Regions from separate parts of the Synechococcus sp. Nb3U1 genome, predicted to be linked through region 2. Evidence: riboswitches for the same ligand, from Rfam matches in the RefSeq annotation. Region 2 holds a riboswitch; the other holds the start of a gene.

Region 1 (7,573 bases), 1.3 Mb from region 2:
TTCTTGAGGGAGATTACCGTGCTGGGGTCAATGGTTTTGGCGTAGGCCAAGTTGGCATCGGCAGTTAAGTTACCCAGGTTGGTTTCTTCAGTACGCACCTCAGCCCGCAACCCATTCAAGAAATTGGTGGTGGAGCCAAAGGTACGGCCATCCTTAGCACGGATGATATTGCCGATATCGTTGGCAACCCGTAGCACATCGGGATTGGGGGTGCCTCCCACCGCTGCTACCCCTTGGTCATCGGTGGCATAGGCCCCGCTGAGGGGATCCACAGCACTGATCACCCCATTAGCATCAAAGCTAACCACCAAGCGACCGACATAGCGGTAGTTGGAAGCCGCATTCACCACCGCCACTGGCTGCCCACTGGGAGAGATGCGCAAAATAGGGTAGTCACCGGTGCGGCGATCCGGCAGATCCGTGCGCAAGCGATCTTGGGGCTTAGCGAGCACACGGTGGGATCCGCCCGCGATAATGACATCCACATTCCGCAATTGGCTGGCCAAGTTCACTTCGTTTTGAAGCTGCTGCAAGTGGGCCAGCAGAAAGATCTTGTTAATGCCCTGAGCGGTTAGCTCATCGACAAAAGGCTGCAACACAAAAGCATTCACTTGGTCGGTCTCGTCAAAGCTGCCCTCAATGGTGACCTCAGGCCCAGGGCTAGAAATCCCTGCCAGACGAGTGGTGGTGGCCCCCACCAGGCCAATTCGCTCTCCACCCACCGTAATCACAGCGGTTTTGGCAATTTTGCCACGAATAGAGCTGGCCTCCTGGCCATTGGCAGTCAGATCAGAGCTGGACAGCTCCCCGGTGCCACTAAAGCTAAGGTTGGCACTCAGATAAGGAAAGCGAGCCCCAGCATAGCCACGCCCACTGTCGGGACGAATCAGGTCGCGGATTTGGCGAGTGCCCTGGTCAAACTCGTGGTTACCAAAGGCGGAAGCCTCAAATCCAATGGCATTGAGGATTTCGATATCCGCCTTGCCGGGAGTGCGGTTATACCGGCTGTCAAGAGAGGGATCCGTGCTGGCGTTGTAGAAGGGACTGGGAATATAGTTGTCGCCGCTAGAGAGCACTACCGTATTGGGAAATTGGGGGCGCAGGGCGTTCACCACCGCTGAAAAACGAGGGGCATCCTGCACCGCCGCCAAAGAGGCTTCTAGGTCGCTAGCATGCAGCACTTGCAGGGTAAAGGCCGGCGGCTGAGTCGATAAGACCACACCGGGATCCGTACCGATAAAGCCTGCACCGCCGCCGGTAGCCACTGAGCTACTACCGCTGCTACCACAGGCACTGGCCCAGCTGAGCAGGACACACAAAAGACCGATCCATAGGGATCTGGCCAAAGGGTTAAAACCGACCCAGACCCATCCCTTTTCAGAGGGAGATCGGGGCGCGAGACGAGATGCTTTCATAGCGATTGGTTCACTCCATCCACAAGACAAGGCGCGTTCGCGTTCACGCTACCAGGCTTGGGGTAGAGGTTTTGCTATGGCAAGTTTAAGCTTGGATCAAGCTGAGGTTAAGCTTCCCGTTCATGGACTTCGGGATCCCAGCCATACTGCTGCAAATCCACCCGCTCTTCTGAGTTAAAAGGGATCCCTTCCGCCTCCAAAAGAACTTTTTGCAGGTCATCTTGGCCCATGCGAAACGGCGAGTAAGAAATGCGTCCTTGGGCATTGATCACCCGTTGCCAGGGAATATCCGTCTCTTCCCCTTGCAGCCGAAACAGGGCATAACCCACCTGCCGCGCGTAACCGGGATAACCCGCCAGACGGGCCACTTGTCCGTAGGTTGCCACCCGTCCAGCCGGGATCCGCCGAACAACATCATAAAAACGCTGGTAGAGATTAATAGAGGGCGGTTGGGGAAGCACCTGCTGCTCCGCATCGTCTGCACGAAGGGGATTTTAGCCTTTAAGGACACCAGCATTGTTGGTTGTAGGAAACCCGTGCAAGAGCTGTATTCAAACTTGGCCGAGAATGGAAGGAGCCGTCCTAGGGTAAAGAAGCCATGAGCTATTTGATCGCAGTATTGCCGGATCGCATCGCTGCCGAGGCTGCCTATGGCGCCCTGGAAAAGGCAGGATTTTCTCTAAGTCAGCTCAATCTTTTGGGAAGAGGCTACAAAACTGCCGATGACTTTGGCCTGATCGATCCAGCCCGGTCAGCCCGTCAGCTGATGAATCGTATGGCGGTTTGGTTGGTGCCCTTTGGCTTTTTAGCGGGGATCGGGTTTAGCATTTTGAGTGGGTTAGAGACCTTTGCTTGGGCGGGATCCGTTGGCAACCACCTAATTGGTGGACTGTTGGGTGGGGCAGCAGCGGCCATGGGAAGTTTTTTTGTGGGGGGCGGGGTGGGCCTGAGCAGTGGTTCGGGAGATGCTTTGGCCTATCGCAACCGATTGAACGCGGGCAAATATTTGCTCGTTCTGCAGGAAGATGCCGATGTCCGCCTCCGAGAGGCAACTCGCATTTTGCGGCAATTCGAGCCGGAGACTCTACAGGGCTACACCGAGCGCCCTTGAAGATCCTGAGATCTCTCAACGATACATCTAATCTCAGCCCACCCAGAGAGGGGAAGTTCACCGAATGTCATCGGCGGTGACGGCCAGCTGTGATAGGGTTGCGATTGCTCTTAGGGTTTAGGGATCCAACAGAACCCAACTCCAGAGCCAGCGGTTCCGGCGGGGAGCAGCCGTCGGAGGTGAGGGGGAAAGTACGGTGCAAGACCGTCGCTGTCCCGCAGCTGTGAAGGGTGATTTCACCCCAGCCAGAATGCCCGCCGTCTGTTGCAGCTAACGCAATTTCTATTCTGCGAGGTACAGAAGTATGTCTCCATTTTGGCAGGGATCCCTGGCGGGATCTCGCGGTTCTTTTGGTTTGTGGGCCAGACCCTTCCTCAAGATTGTTGGGCTCGGGGTGGGATCCCTATTGGCCCTATCTTGCTTGGCCCCGGCGTTCGCCCACCATGCCTTCGGTGGGGAGATCCCGCAGGTGTGGTGGCAGGGGTTCCTATCGGGGTTGGCTCACCCGCTGATTGGGTTGGATCATCTGGCTTTTATTGTGGCCATTGGGCTGATTTCCGCCGGTCAAAACTGGCGCTACGGGATCCCGTTGGGGTTTGTGCTGGCGGCTCTGGGGGGAACGGCGCTCCACATTGCCGGTATCGATCTGGGGCTAACGGAACTGGGCATTGCCGCTTCGGTCGTGATCTTCGGGCTGCTGCTGGTACAGACGCGGCAGGTGCAGGGGTGGGTGCTGCTGCTGTTCGGATCCCTGGCGGGGTTGTTTCATGGCTATGCCTACGCCGAGGTGATCATCGGGGCGGGATTGATGCCTTTGCTGTCCTATTTGATTGGGTTCACAATCACCCAGTACGGGATCGCGCTGGTGAGTTTGTTGGGGGCGGAGTTTTGGGGATCCCGTTTTCCTGGGCTGAGGCGCTGGGCAGGATGGGGCATTACGCTGGTGGGGTCGGTGTTTCTGACCTTGGCGGTGGTGGGCTAACGGCATGCACTCAATCTGCTGCTCTCTTGCGCTGGGGATCCCTAATCCAGTACAAGGATAACGGTGAAGATCTGTAACAACGAGGGGAAGACACATGGAGCGCACCTTTATCGCCATCAAACCGGACGGTGTGCAGCGGGGCTTGGTGGGCACCATCATTCAACGTCTGGAAAGCCGAGGCTACCAATTGGTGGGCATGAAGCTGCTGCAGGTGAGCCAAGAGCTGGCGGAAACCCACTATGCCGAGCACAAAGAGCGGCCCTTCTTCCCCGGCTTGGTTCAGTTCATCACCTCTGGGCCGGTGGTGGCGATGGTTTGGGAAGGCAAGGGCGTGGTAGCTGCCGCCCGCAAGCTGATCGGCAAGACCAACCCCCTCGATTCAGAACCGGGCACGATTCGTGGCGACTTCGGCATTGATATTGGCCGGAATATCATCCACGGCTCCGATGGGGTGGAAACCGCCCAACGAGAGATCGCCCTCTGGTTTAGCGACTCAGAACTGGTGAGCTGGACGAGTATCGCCCAAAGCTGGATCTACGAATAGCCTCAAGCCCCAGGTTCATACCGCGATCACCAACCGTGCCCACTAAGGCGCACTAAAATAGATCAGCGCCCTGGCACAAGGCTTGAACCCTCCTTTGAGGCGAACGGCTTCTCCTGACTCACCCTTTATGAATCGATTGGACACTGCCCCTCTCATCCCATCCGCCCCAACCTCTAAATCCATTGCCATCCTGCACCTAGGCTGTGAGAAAAACCGGGTGGATACGGAGCATATGCTGGGCTTACTGGCTACGGCGGGCTATCGGGTCGATGGGGACGAAGAGACTGCAGATTATGTCATCGTCAACACCTGCAGTTTCATTGAGGCGGCGCGGCGCGAGTCGGTCAGCACCCTGATGGAGTTAGCGGTACAGGGCAAAAAGATTGTCATCTCCGGTTGCTTGGCCCAGCACTTTCAACAGGAACTCTTGGATGAGATCCCGGAAGCAGTCGCTCTGGTGGGCACCGGCGATTATCACCAGATCGTGCAGGTGATCAAACGGGTAGAGCGGGGGGAACGGGTGAATGCCGTCACCGCCGATCTGGACTATATTGCCGACGAAACGGTTCCACGCTACCGCACCACCCATGCTCCGGTGGCCTATTTACGGGTGGCGGAGGGCTGTGATTATCGCTGTGCTTTCTGCATCATTCCTCATCTGCGGGGCAACCAACGCTCCCGTTCCATTGACTCAATTGTGCGGGAAGCGGAACAACTGGCGGCCGAAGGGGTGCAAGAGTTGATCTTGATCTCCCAAATCACCACCAATTACGGCCTAGACCTGTACGGAGAACCGCGGCTGGCCGAATTGATCCGTGCTCTAGGGGAAATCGACATTCCTTGGATCCGCATGCTCTACGCCTACCCCACCGGCTTGACCCCCAAGGTGTTGGAGGCGATTCAGGAAACCCCCAACTTCTTGCCCTACCTGGATTTGCCCCTGCAACACAGCCATCCAGAGGTGCTCAAGGGCATGAATCGCCCCTGGCAAGGGCAGGTGAACGACCGGGTAATTGAGCGGTTGCGCCAGGTGCTGCCTCAGGCGGTGCTGCGAACCACGTTCATTGTGGGGTTCCCAGGGGAAACGGAAGCGCATTTTGGGCATCTGTTGGAGTTTGTGCAGCGTCATCAATTCGACCATGTCGGGGTTTTTACTTTCTCTCCAGAGGAGGGCACCCCCGCCTATGATCGTCCCGATCCAATCCCAGAGTCTGTGAAACAAGAGCGTCGGGAGCGGCTCATGCAGGTGCAACAGGGGATCGCCTTCCGACGTAACCGTGAGCAGGTGGGCCGAATCGTGCCTGTACTCTTGGAGCAGGAAAACCCCCAAACCGGAGAGTGGATGGGTCGTTCCCCCCGCTTTGCCCCTGAGGTGGATGGGGTGATGTATGTGCGGGGCGGAGGATCCCTGGGATCCCTGGTGCCGGTCCAAATTACCCGTGCCGAACCCTATGACTTGTTTGGCCAAGTGGTGGCTGCCCCAGAGGAGTTTAGTTGGAGTGGGCGGTAGCACGTCCGTGGATGGGCGGTCGGGAGATCAATGGATCAGCCTTTTGGAGATTAGCCTTTTAGCCTACACTGCTAGTGCGTTAACTTCTGTCCCAATGGAAGGATTTCCGCAGGCGAAAGGGGCTCAGCGAAAGAGGAACCGGGAATGGCCACACAAGATGAATTGAAGCAAGCTGCCGCTCGGGCTGCCGCCAATAAGGTGCAATCTGGCATGGTGGTGGGTTTGGGTACGGGATCCACCGCCGCTTTTGCGGTCAGTGCCCTGGCTGAGCGGATGCAGACGGAGGGGCTGCAGCTGATCGGGGTGCCCACCTCGGTTCGTACAGCCGAACAAGCTCGTTCCCTCGGGATCCCGTTGGCCACTTTAGAAGAGCAACCCCATTTGGATATGGCCATCGATGGGGCTGATGAAATCGAGATCGGATCTTTGAATTTGATCAAGGGGGCCGGTGGGGCCTTGCTGCGGGAAAAGTTGGTGGAGGCCAGCGCCGCAGCGCTGATCATCATCGCCGATGCCTCGAAAAAAGTGACCCAGTTGGGTACTCGATTTGCCCTGCCGGTGGAAGTGGTGCGGTTTGGGTGGAAAGCCACCTTTGCCCGCGTGGAGGCGATTGGGTGTACCCCGGTGCTGCGACTGAATGAGAAAGGGGATCCCTACCTAACGGACGAGCAGCACTACATTCTCGATTGCCAGTTTGGCCCCATGACGGATCCTGCCCAGATTGCCGATCAACTGAAGGGCACGGTTGGGGTGGTAGAGCATGGCCTGTTCATCGGCATGGCCAAAGAAGCCATCATCGCGCTCCAGGATGGGATCGAAAGCTTGGTTCCCTCTTGAGTGTTCTTGGCGCAACAGGAAAGGCTAGGCCCAACTTTATCCCAAAACATTGAACGACATTCGCAGCACCTCCACGCCCAGGGGCTTAGCCATCGCTCCAGCCTATTTTGTATTTTGTATAGAATGGTAGGGAATATCTAGGTATGGTGGCTATCCCGGTGCAATTGTGGGTTGGATCCCTAATGCTGGATGAGTAGAACGGGATCCTAGAGAATCCCTGCTCCATTCGGTGAATTTGCCATTTCAAGCCCGGTCGTCTTTTCGCTTCTTCATCTAGCCTTTCGGTGGGGATTCGAGTAAGGATAGAGGAAGTGAGGAGTGTGGCTCACCTGTGGGTGAGGGTGGTTAATCATGAATCGCGTTCAGGGGTTGGGGCATTTGCCCAATTCGCCCGGGGCCTCGTTTGGGAAAGATAGTCTAGCGTTTCAGACAGAGAGAGCAGGCAGCTTCTGGTTGCGGGCTAGTAAGTTTGGGTTTCCGCCAATCTCCAGTCTGTAGGAGAGGATGAGTCGGATCATGCCACGACGGGTTCCTTCTACGCCGCCAACTCTGCCTGTTTTGGGTGCCCTAGTACTGGCTCTCTCTGCTTGTGGCAATCTCTCTTCTTCGACCCTGCCCCCCAGTGTTGTTCCGCCCTCAGCTCTACAACCGGTTTTAACCCCCAGCCCATCTCCGCCTGCGGCGGATGCTCTGACTCTGCAACAAGCCCGTCAGGCCGGTTTATCGGTGCCAGACAACCGCATTGTGCTGTTGCTCCAAGAACAGGGATCCGACTTGGTGGCACAGCTACCGGCCTCAGAAGTGGATCGTTGGCTGGCTCGCACCTCTGAGTGGCCGGGGGTAGAAGGGATCGACCTGAGCATTACCCGGGGCTCCTATCGCCAAACCGCCACTGCCACCCTGCGCCAAGGGCAGCCTGCCACCTTCACCTTTACCCATCCCCCCGCTGGGGAAGCGGAGCTAAGTGCCATCGCCTATCGAGGCTCGACCACTCTGGCGCAAGGGAAGGGATCCCTGACCCTTTCTGCTCGGCCCAGCGGTTCTGGCGGCAGTACCAACAACAGTGCCAGTCGCCGCCTTTCCCTGTTGGTGCTCTCCGAGGTGGAAGTGCCTTTACTCCATGCCAGATCTCCAGAGGTGACTCCGGGGCAACCGTTGCTGCTCTCAGGGGAAA
Region 2 (7,573 bases):
GGCCTGTTGGAGAGCGGACATCTGTTGTGGGTTACAGCAGGCAATGCTCAGGAAAACCAAGGGATTACCCTGCAGGAGATGGCTCAGTTGATGCTGCAGTTGGGCTGTCGACATGCTTTGAATTTGGATGGAGGCAATTCTTCTACTACGTTAGTGCTAGAGGGAGAAGCTGTGAATTGGGAGCGCCCATTCTTAGAAGTCAGCAACCCTGAGAATCCAGCGGATAGTGGATTGCCCCGCCGGCTTCTACCTAGAGTTCACAATGGTCTTGGCTTCTTCCCACTCTAAAGCAAACATAGATTTTCTGCTCCGATCCCTATTTTAGACACAAAAGGTTCAGCCGAAAATTGTTGCAGAGATCACAAACCACAACCCAGGGATCCCTTCACTCTTTCTTCTCAAAAGTCTTGAGCCACTGACGAAGTTGCTCAGCCGCAACATCTCGCCCCCCCAGCCCAAAAGCCAGAGCAACCGCCACTGCAATTGCTCCCAAAATCAGGCTAAAAGCCAGTACCACGATATCGGTGGCCACCCCCATTTGCTGCAGAGCCATTGCTCCCACAAAGATCAAAATAGCAATGCGAGCTGCCTGAGCCACCACCTGAGAAGATTGTCCCCCCAGTCCATGCACCAATGAGTGGGCTAAGTTTGCCAAGTACAAGCCAATACTGAATACCAAAACACCAATTAAGACTCGCCCAGCAATCAACAGGATCCCTTGAACAATATCTGTCAGGGCAGCAAATTGCAGCAGCTCTGTAGCAGGAATAGCTCCTAGGAGCACCACCCCAACCCATGCCACCAATCCCACAACTTCAGAAGGGGTACGCTGTTTCACAACCGGTTCATTCGATTCATTCTCAGATTCCACAGGAGCTATTGCCTGCAGAGGAGGCAAACCCAGCCAGGTGAGGATGTTGTCAAAGCCCATTGCCTGTAGTGCCTGAGTCACGATATTAGACAACACTTGGCCAACAAAATAAAAGACCGCCAAAATGAAACCCGCTCCCACCAGTAAAGGCACTGCCCGCAGCACCTGCTCCAGCATTGCCACAGCCGGATCAGAAATAGCCCGGATATCAAGAGCATTGAAGGCTGCAATCACCGCTGGAATTAGAACCAGTAGGTAAACCACCATGCCGATATTTTGGGCCAGTTGCGACATTCCTAAGCGAGAACCAAGAGAATTTGCCCCAGCAGCTATCAATAGGTTCGTGATAATACCTCGCACAATCCGAGCAACAAACCAACCAATTGCCCCAATAATTACAGCTCCAAAAATCCGTGGCAATACTGAGAGTAACTGGTTGATTAGATTCTGTAAGGGCTGTAAAGGCGCCTGTAAATCAAGAGCATCTAAAATGAGTGGCAAGAAAAATAGCAAGATCAGCCAGTAGAGAATGTTTCCGAGAGTCTCATTCAGCAAAAAAGCTCCAGCAACTTTACCCTCTGCAGTCCCTGCTGTCGCGTCAGCTCTGCTAACCTCTGGAGATACTTTTGCTCCTGCATCTTGAGGGGTCGCTTCTTCAGTTGCACTGTCCTTAGAGACAAGCGCCAACTGATCATCTAGATTAAAACGCTTTAACCCTTGCACTACAGCAAACCGAGCAACTGTAGCCACCAACCAAGCAACACCCAGCAATAAAGTAGCTCCTCCTATTCGTGGTAAATAAGTAAAAATGGCTCCTAAAAAGTTATTCAGAGGAGCTGAAACCACCTCCAGCTTCAGAGCATTTAGGACTGCTACCAAGACAAATAGTAAAATAAACCAATAGATAGTTGCTGGCAGCCATTTTTCTACCTCAGGCAATTTACTGCCTTCCTTTTTCCCAAGGATCCAGCCAGCAATTCGATTATCCAGTTGAGTCTTTTTAAGTAGCTTCTTGGTCGTAGAAGCAATAATTGTAGCCAACAGCCAACCCAAAATCAAAATAGCAATAGCAGCCAGTAAATTTGGCATGAAATCTAGCAGCCGAGACCAAAGATTACTCAGCATAGAAATCGCGTTATCCTGAATGTTTCCTGGGGTATCCATAAGGCTCCTCCAAGTCTACCGAGCTTAAGCAAATAAACCCTAATAACTTCCTTCACTGCCGTGCCAGAAACTCTCTAGCTTACAGAATCCTAACAGAAAGGCAAAAAATGTATGTCGCAACGAAGCTCTCTACCGATTCTATTCCCTAATCTCTTTTCTCAATCTCCATTGCTACATGATGCCAAGACAATAGATACTGTAGATCCTGTAATCTCAGGAAAATGCTTGCAGTAACAAATCAAGTTAAACAAATTCTACAATAGACATGACAGACAACAATCCAGAGAGTTTTGCAAATTTATATTTATTTTTTAAGCCTAAATAATTTTTGTATATTGACTTGAAGAGATAGTATTGGTAAACCCTGTCCTGGTATGGACAGGTTGAAGCGCCAGGGTTATAGTTCCACAGATGAGATGAGATAGTGTAGCATAGTATTGTCAAGTGTCAGGGGGCATTCAAGCTTTCCCGCTGCCTATGATTAGCTTGCTTAGGATTTTGAGTGTAGGGTCTTGCCTGTCATTATCGGGGTTTCTGTTTAGTCTCAGCTTACCTGGAGGCCAATTATTTGTTCTGGCACATCCTCACGGGGGCCCCATTCCAACTTTGCAGGAGCAGCCTTCTTTCTCGCTGTCAGCAACAGCAGAGCGGGTAACAGATATTCATGGGGGAGAGAGCGGGTAACAGATATTCATGGGGGAGCGGGGCCTTGGGCTGTCGCTGGCTATCGCATGGGACTGAGAGCTCTGAAAGAACTGGATTTGCTTAGCCCTACCCCTCACACTTCTGTAAATCGCTTTGCGGTGGAGGTGATTCACAAGTCACCCAAGGAGATCCAGTTTACTTCTATAGTAGATGGTCTTCACGCCGGAACCGGTGCCAGTTTAGGAAAAATGAATCTGAAGCTGGTGGAGGTGGGATCCGTTACAGAAATGGTTAGTCTAGTTATTCATCGGGAGAGTGGCAAGCAGGTGGAATTTCGCGTGCTGGGCACCTTTTTGGAAGAGTATCGAGATTTGCCGCGAGAAGAGTTGTTAGCAGCAGGGCAACGGGTTTTGAGGCTAGCGGATGAGGAGATTTTTGAGGTGACTGTTACGCCTTAGTCCCCCCAGGGTGGATAGGAATCCTCTAGGTTTGGAGGTATAGTGCAAGTCTACCGCTAGGTCACTGTGGGGATCAGCCACGGTGAGTGAGGGGGAAAGTCCGGTGTAAATCCGGCGCTGTGCCGCAACTGTGATGAGTTAGGTGTCTGCTTAGCTCTCAGTCAGGATGCCCGCCTACGGTCTTTGCTCGTGTCCTTGATGTTCCGCGTTGCACGGAAAAGGGAGCCTTGACTGTGAATAAAGTTTTTTTTCTCAGCCTTGGGCTGGGAGGTTTGGTTATTGGGATTCCGGTGTGGGGGCAAGCACTGGATCCAGAAGAGGTTTTGGAGACTGGTATCAGTGCTGAGATTCTCAACCAGACGGTGACTAGTCCCTTTCGTCGCCCGGGGTTATTGCGGGATTCTTCTCGGCCTGTATATGTCATCACCCGCCAGCAGATCCAGGAGCAGGGAGCTAGAACTGCTCAGGAAGCTCTGCGTTATTTGCCGGGGATCCTCAGCGATGGTACTGCCGGGACTCAATTGGGAGCACTCAGCTCTCAATTCATGCGCGGGGGGCGCACGGCTCAGGTATTGGTGCTGTTGGATGGTCGGCCCATCAACGATTTGGGCTTTTTGGGCGGGTTTGATCTGTCCCAGATCAGCAGCGATGTCATCGAGCAAATTGAGGTTGCACCAGGGGGTGGATCCACCCTGTACGGTTCCGATGCCATCGGCGGGGTGATCAACATCGTGACGGTAACTCCCACATCCGAGTCAGAGACCCTGCTGGAAACGGCTGTTGGCAGCTATGGCCTCAATGAGCAAGGGATCCAGCATCGCGGCCAAGCAGAGAATCTGGGCTGGGTGATCAGCTATCGCCGCCTAGAGGGTGCTAATGATTTTCCCTTTGAAATTGCTCGGTTGGAGCAATCCGGAATCCGAGAAAACTCAGCAGTAGAGTACAACAATCTCCAGACTAAGCTCACCTGGCAAGTCAGTGAAAATCACAGTTTCAGCTTGAATGGATTATATCTAAATAAGCAATTTCAAGTCCCTGGCAGTATCAACTTCCCTTCACCTGATGCGGTTCAAGACACCCATGATGTGTTGTTGGATCTAGATTGGCTTTGGGATCAGGGAGATGGATCCCTACGGGCTAGAGTCTTTTTTGACGATCTCAACTATCAGTTTAGCTCTCCCGAAACCCAGGGATCCCGTGATGTTATTGCCAGAACCGGCTGGGGATCCCAGGTGCAATACGATTGGCAAGCAAGTGATACCCTCCGATGGGTAGTGGGAGCCGACTACCGCTCCATTGCGGGACGCAATACCACGTTTTCATTTACTGAGGGATCCACCAATGTCAACTACAACAACAGGGTCAATCAGCAGGCACTGTTTGCTCGCTTGGACTACGATTCAGCATCCAATTTGAATCTCAACCTAGGGATCCGTCAGGATTTTAATAGTTTGGTGAATGGCTCAGCCACCTCTCCGGCCATCGGGATCCGTTGGTCTGTGGGGGATGGCACCACCCTCCGAGCTAACTATGCCAGCAGCTTTCGTACCCCCTTGATTTCAGAATTGTTCTTTCGGTTGCGGGGTTTTTTTGAAGTGAATGGCAATCCTAGCTTGCGACCAGAACGGGGGGAGAGTTTTGATATTGGACTTGATCAGACTTTGGGAGATATTGGTCTTCTTCGTCTAACTTTTTCTCAAAATCGAATCCGAGATGGCATTACATTTGTCAGCACAAGTGAAACGTCAGGATCCTACGAAAACATCGGTTTAGTGGAATATACCGGCTTGGAAGCCGCCTTGGATCTACGTTTCGATTCAAATTGGAGAGCTTTTGTCAACTATACTCTCAATAATCCCAGGATTCGTGAGGCTCTAAACTCAGCCACACTAGGTAAGGAGCTGGCTTTTGTCGGGGCGGATAGTTTCAACTTGGGGCTAACTTATCATTCCTTCGAGGGTTGGCATGGATCCCTGTTGCTACATCAAGTTGGTAACTTTTTTACCAACAATAACAATAGTGAATCTCTCCCTGGTTATACCCTTCTTTCCCTCAAAGGAGGGATCCCCATCTCAGATACTTTAATCCTAGAAATGGGAGTAGATAACCTCCTGGATCAACAGTACGAAGTATTCCCAGGTTATCCCGGTGTTGGCCGTACCCTGAGAGTTAATCTGCGGGGTCAATTTTAGTGGTGCATTTTTACTATCAACGCTTAGGAAGGATCCCAGCTTTCTTACATCCTTTACAACCCAAACCTACCATGACCCAGATCCTTCAAGATCCTCAAGCTCAAGTTCAATCTCAACCCAGCCTCACCCATTACCTTTGGGTCTGCACCACCTGTGGATCCCAGTGGGTGAATGGCAAAAGAGAGGGAGTCAGTCAAGGAGAGATTCTTCTCGAAAAATTGCGATCCCAACCCCTGAATCCCCAACTCAAGCTCAAACCCGTAGCCTGCATGAGTGGATGTAGTCATGCCTGTGTGATTGGGCTGGCTGCCCTCACAAAGACCACCTATATTTTTGGAGATTTGGATCCAGAAAAAGATGTCGATTCAATCCTCAAAACTGCAGAGTTGTATCTCACCAAGTCCGATGGGATCCTGCCCTGGGCTGAACGTCCTCTTAAAAAAGGTGTGATTGCTCGGATCCCACCGATTGAGATTGAATAGTCCTTCAAATTGAGCTAACTGGAGAACAGTGATGGCTGCCTTTAGTCCTTGGGTTACCCCAATTTACCAATCCTGGCAGGATCTTTCTCCTACGGGCTGGATCCTGAGCTATGAAGGGATCTCTACCCACATCGACTGCTTAGGGCCATTGCTGTACAGCCTCTTTCAGGAGCACTGGGCACAGGTGCAATTGGGACACGTTGTCGAGGGAGGTGTGCTGGAACTTGCCTTTAAAGATCCTCCCTCTTTATGCGTGCTCTATGATGGCTATTTGACGGTTGCCACTGAAACTTGGCATTTGCATTTATGCTTAGAAGAACACTTAGGCGGCCCCTACAATAAAACCTCGTCTGGGCTACGTAAGCAACGGTTGGTGAGCCGAGCTGCCCTTTATCAACGGCTTAATCCTGAGGGCAAACCCCGTATGTGGGGGATCCAAGTCCAGTGGTCTTCTATTCTGGGAACCGTACCTGGTACACACGAGTCACCCCTCAAGTTGCCGAGCAAATTGTGCAAAGCCATCTGGTTCATCATTGTCCCCTAAAGTCTCATCTTTTTCCAGGAGAATAAACGATGACCAGCTTACAATCATCCACCTCGTTTGTTTTGCAAAAACCTGCTTGGCTCCCAGCCCACGTTTGGATCCAAACCTGTCAGCAAATGGCTCAAGGTTACTTCTGGGCAAGCCTACTCACCACCATTGGCTGCTTGGGTAATATCACCTACACGTGCACCTTACCTTTTGTAACTATTGGAATCCTGACAGGAACAACTCTGACCCGTTCAAAAGCCATAGTAAGCACTTTGATGATCTGGTTTTCCAATCAAATCTTCGGTTATCTGCTTCACAATTATCCTCGCACACCGGATTCTTTTGCCTGGGGTATTGTTCTAGGAATTAGTACACTGAGCGTTACTCTTATGGCTAGCTATCGACCTCTTTTTAAGCCAGATCAATTGCGGATGAATTATATCTGGATCCCCTTGATGCTATTGTTGGGTTTCTTGGGATTTCAAACTATGATTTTCTTGGCAGGATTATTCTTAGGCGGCACTCATGGCTTAACATTGCCAGTCTTGGGCAAAATCTGGCTAGATAACTGGATTTGGACGGGATTGTGGATCGGTATTCATTCTTTATGGGTGTGGTTGAAAATAAGGAGCATCTAAAATTAGAATGACCTGCGACAAAAAGACCTGCGACAAAAAGTGTGAACAGCGTAACGATACAAACCTGTATACTATTTGTGTCGGATTCTATGGATAATAGAGGATGATAGAAATTCCAAAGGTATGTAGCAGGAAATTGATAGACAGGGTGAGATATTCCTCTTCTGTCAAATTGGGAGAAAGGCTTGATTTCTCGTAGGCTGAAATGACACAAACTCATCAAATTCCCGAAAGTGATGAAAGAGAAATATAGCCCTTTCAGGAGTTTCCTGTGATGATGGCTGGAGTTGTGTCCTTGGCCGAGTAACGGATAGGTAAGATTGGCTGTGCTAGATGACTAGAGAAAGGGCTGTACACGGGAGAGTCCGTGGAGGAGAGAACATTAGAGAAAGAGAACATTGGCTTGGCTAAGGCTTGGCTAAGTATGAACCGGCGGTTGAGTCGAGATAATGAGCCACTGGGAATAATTACGGAAGCCTGGGTCTATCTGGGCATGGTGAGATTGATGCTCAGGCGGCTGGCTTGAATTTCTCATCCATCCTCTAGGGATCCCAATTGGCATGATCCCAGCGGCAGTTCCCTTGCGGGCTA

The links. A riboswitch is a leader RNA that binds a small molecule or an ion and turns the genes downstream of it on or off. The one in region 2 is predicted to bind cobalamin.
Region 1: another riboswitch for cobalamin. It lies ahead of L1047_RS09690 (HupE/UreJ family protein); the one in region 2 lies ahead of L1047_RS03210 (TonB-dependent receptor plug domain-containing protein).

Annotation. Positions count from the first base shown of each region.
Region 1 covers NZ_JAKFYQ010000001.1:2,033,585-2,041,157, reverse strand. The annotation lists gene L1047_RS09705 (bifunctional metallophosphatase/5'-nucleotidase) at 1-1,319, opposite strand, end outside; gene L1047_RS09700 (MGMT family protein) at 1,523-1,876, opposite strand; gene L1047_RS09695 (hypothetical protein) at 2,014-2,526, shown strand; cobalamin riboswitch at 2,661-2,803, shown strand; gene L1047_RS09690 (HupE/UreJ family protein) at 2,831-3,508, shown strand; gene ndk (nucleoside-diphosphate kinase) at 3,603-4,052, shown strand; gene rimO (30S ribosomal protein S12 methylthiotransferase RimO) at 4,180-5,562, shown strand; gene rpiA (ribose 5-phosphate isomerase A) at 5,707-6,399, shown strand; gene L1047_RS09670 (NHL repeat-containing protein) at 6,916-7,573, shown strand, end outside.
Region 2 covers NZ_JAKFYQ010000001.1:699,727-707,299, reverse strand. The annotation lists gene L1047_RS03225 (phosphodiester glycosidase family protein) at 1-288, shown strand, start outside; gene L1047_RS03220 (mechanosensitive ion channel) at 386-1,996, opposite strand; gene L1047_RS03215 (formylmethanofuran dehydrogenase subunit E family protein) at 2,599-3,138, shown strand; cobalamin riboswitch at 3,179-3,330, shown strand; gene L1047_RS03210 (TonB-dependent receptor plug domain-containing protein) at 3,372-5,330, shown strand; gene L1047_RS03205 (DUF1636 domain-containing protein) at 5,402-5,812, shown strand; gene L1047_RS03200 (DUF7676 family protein) at 5,844-6,356, shown strand; gene L1047_RS03195 (hypothetical protein) at 6,386-6,982, shown strand.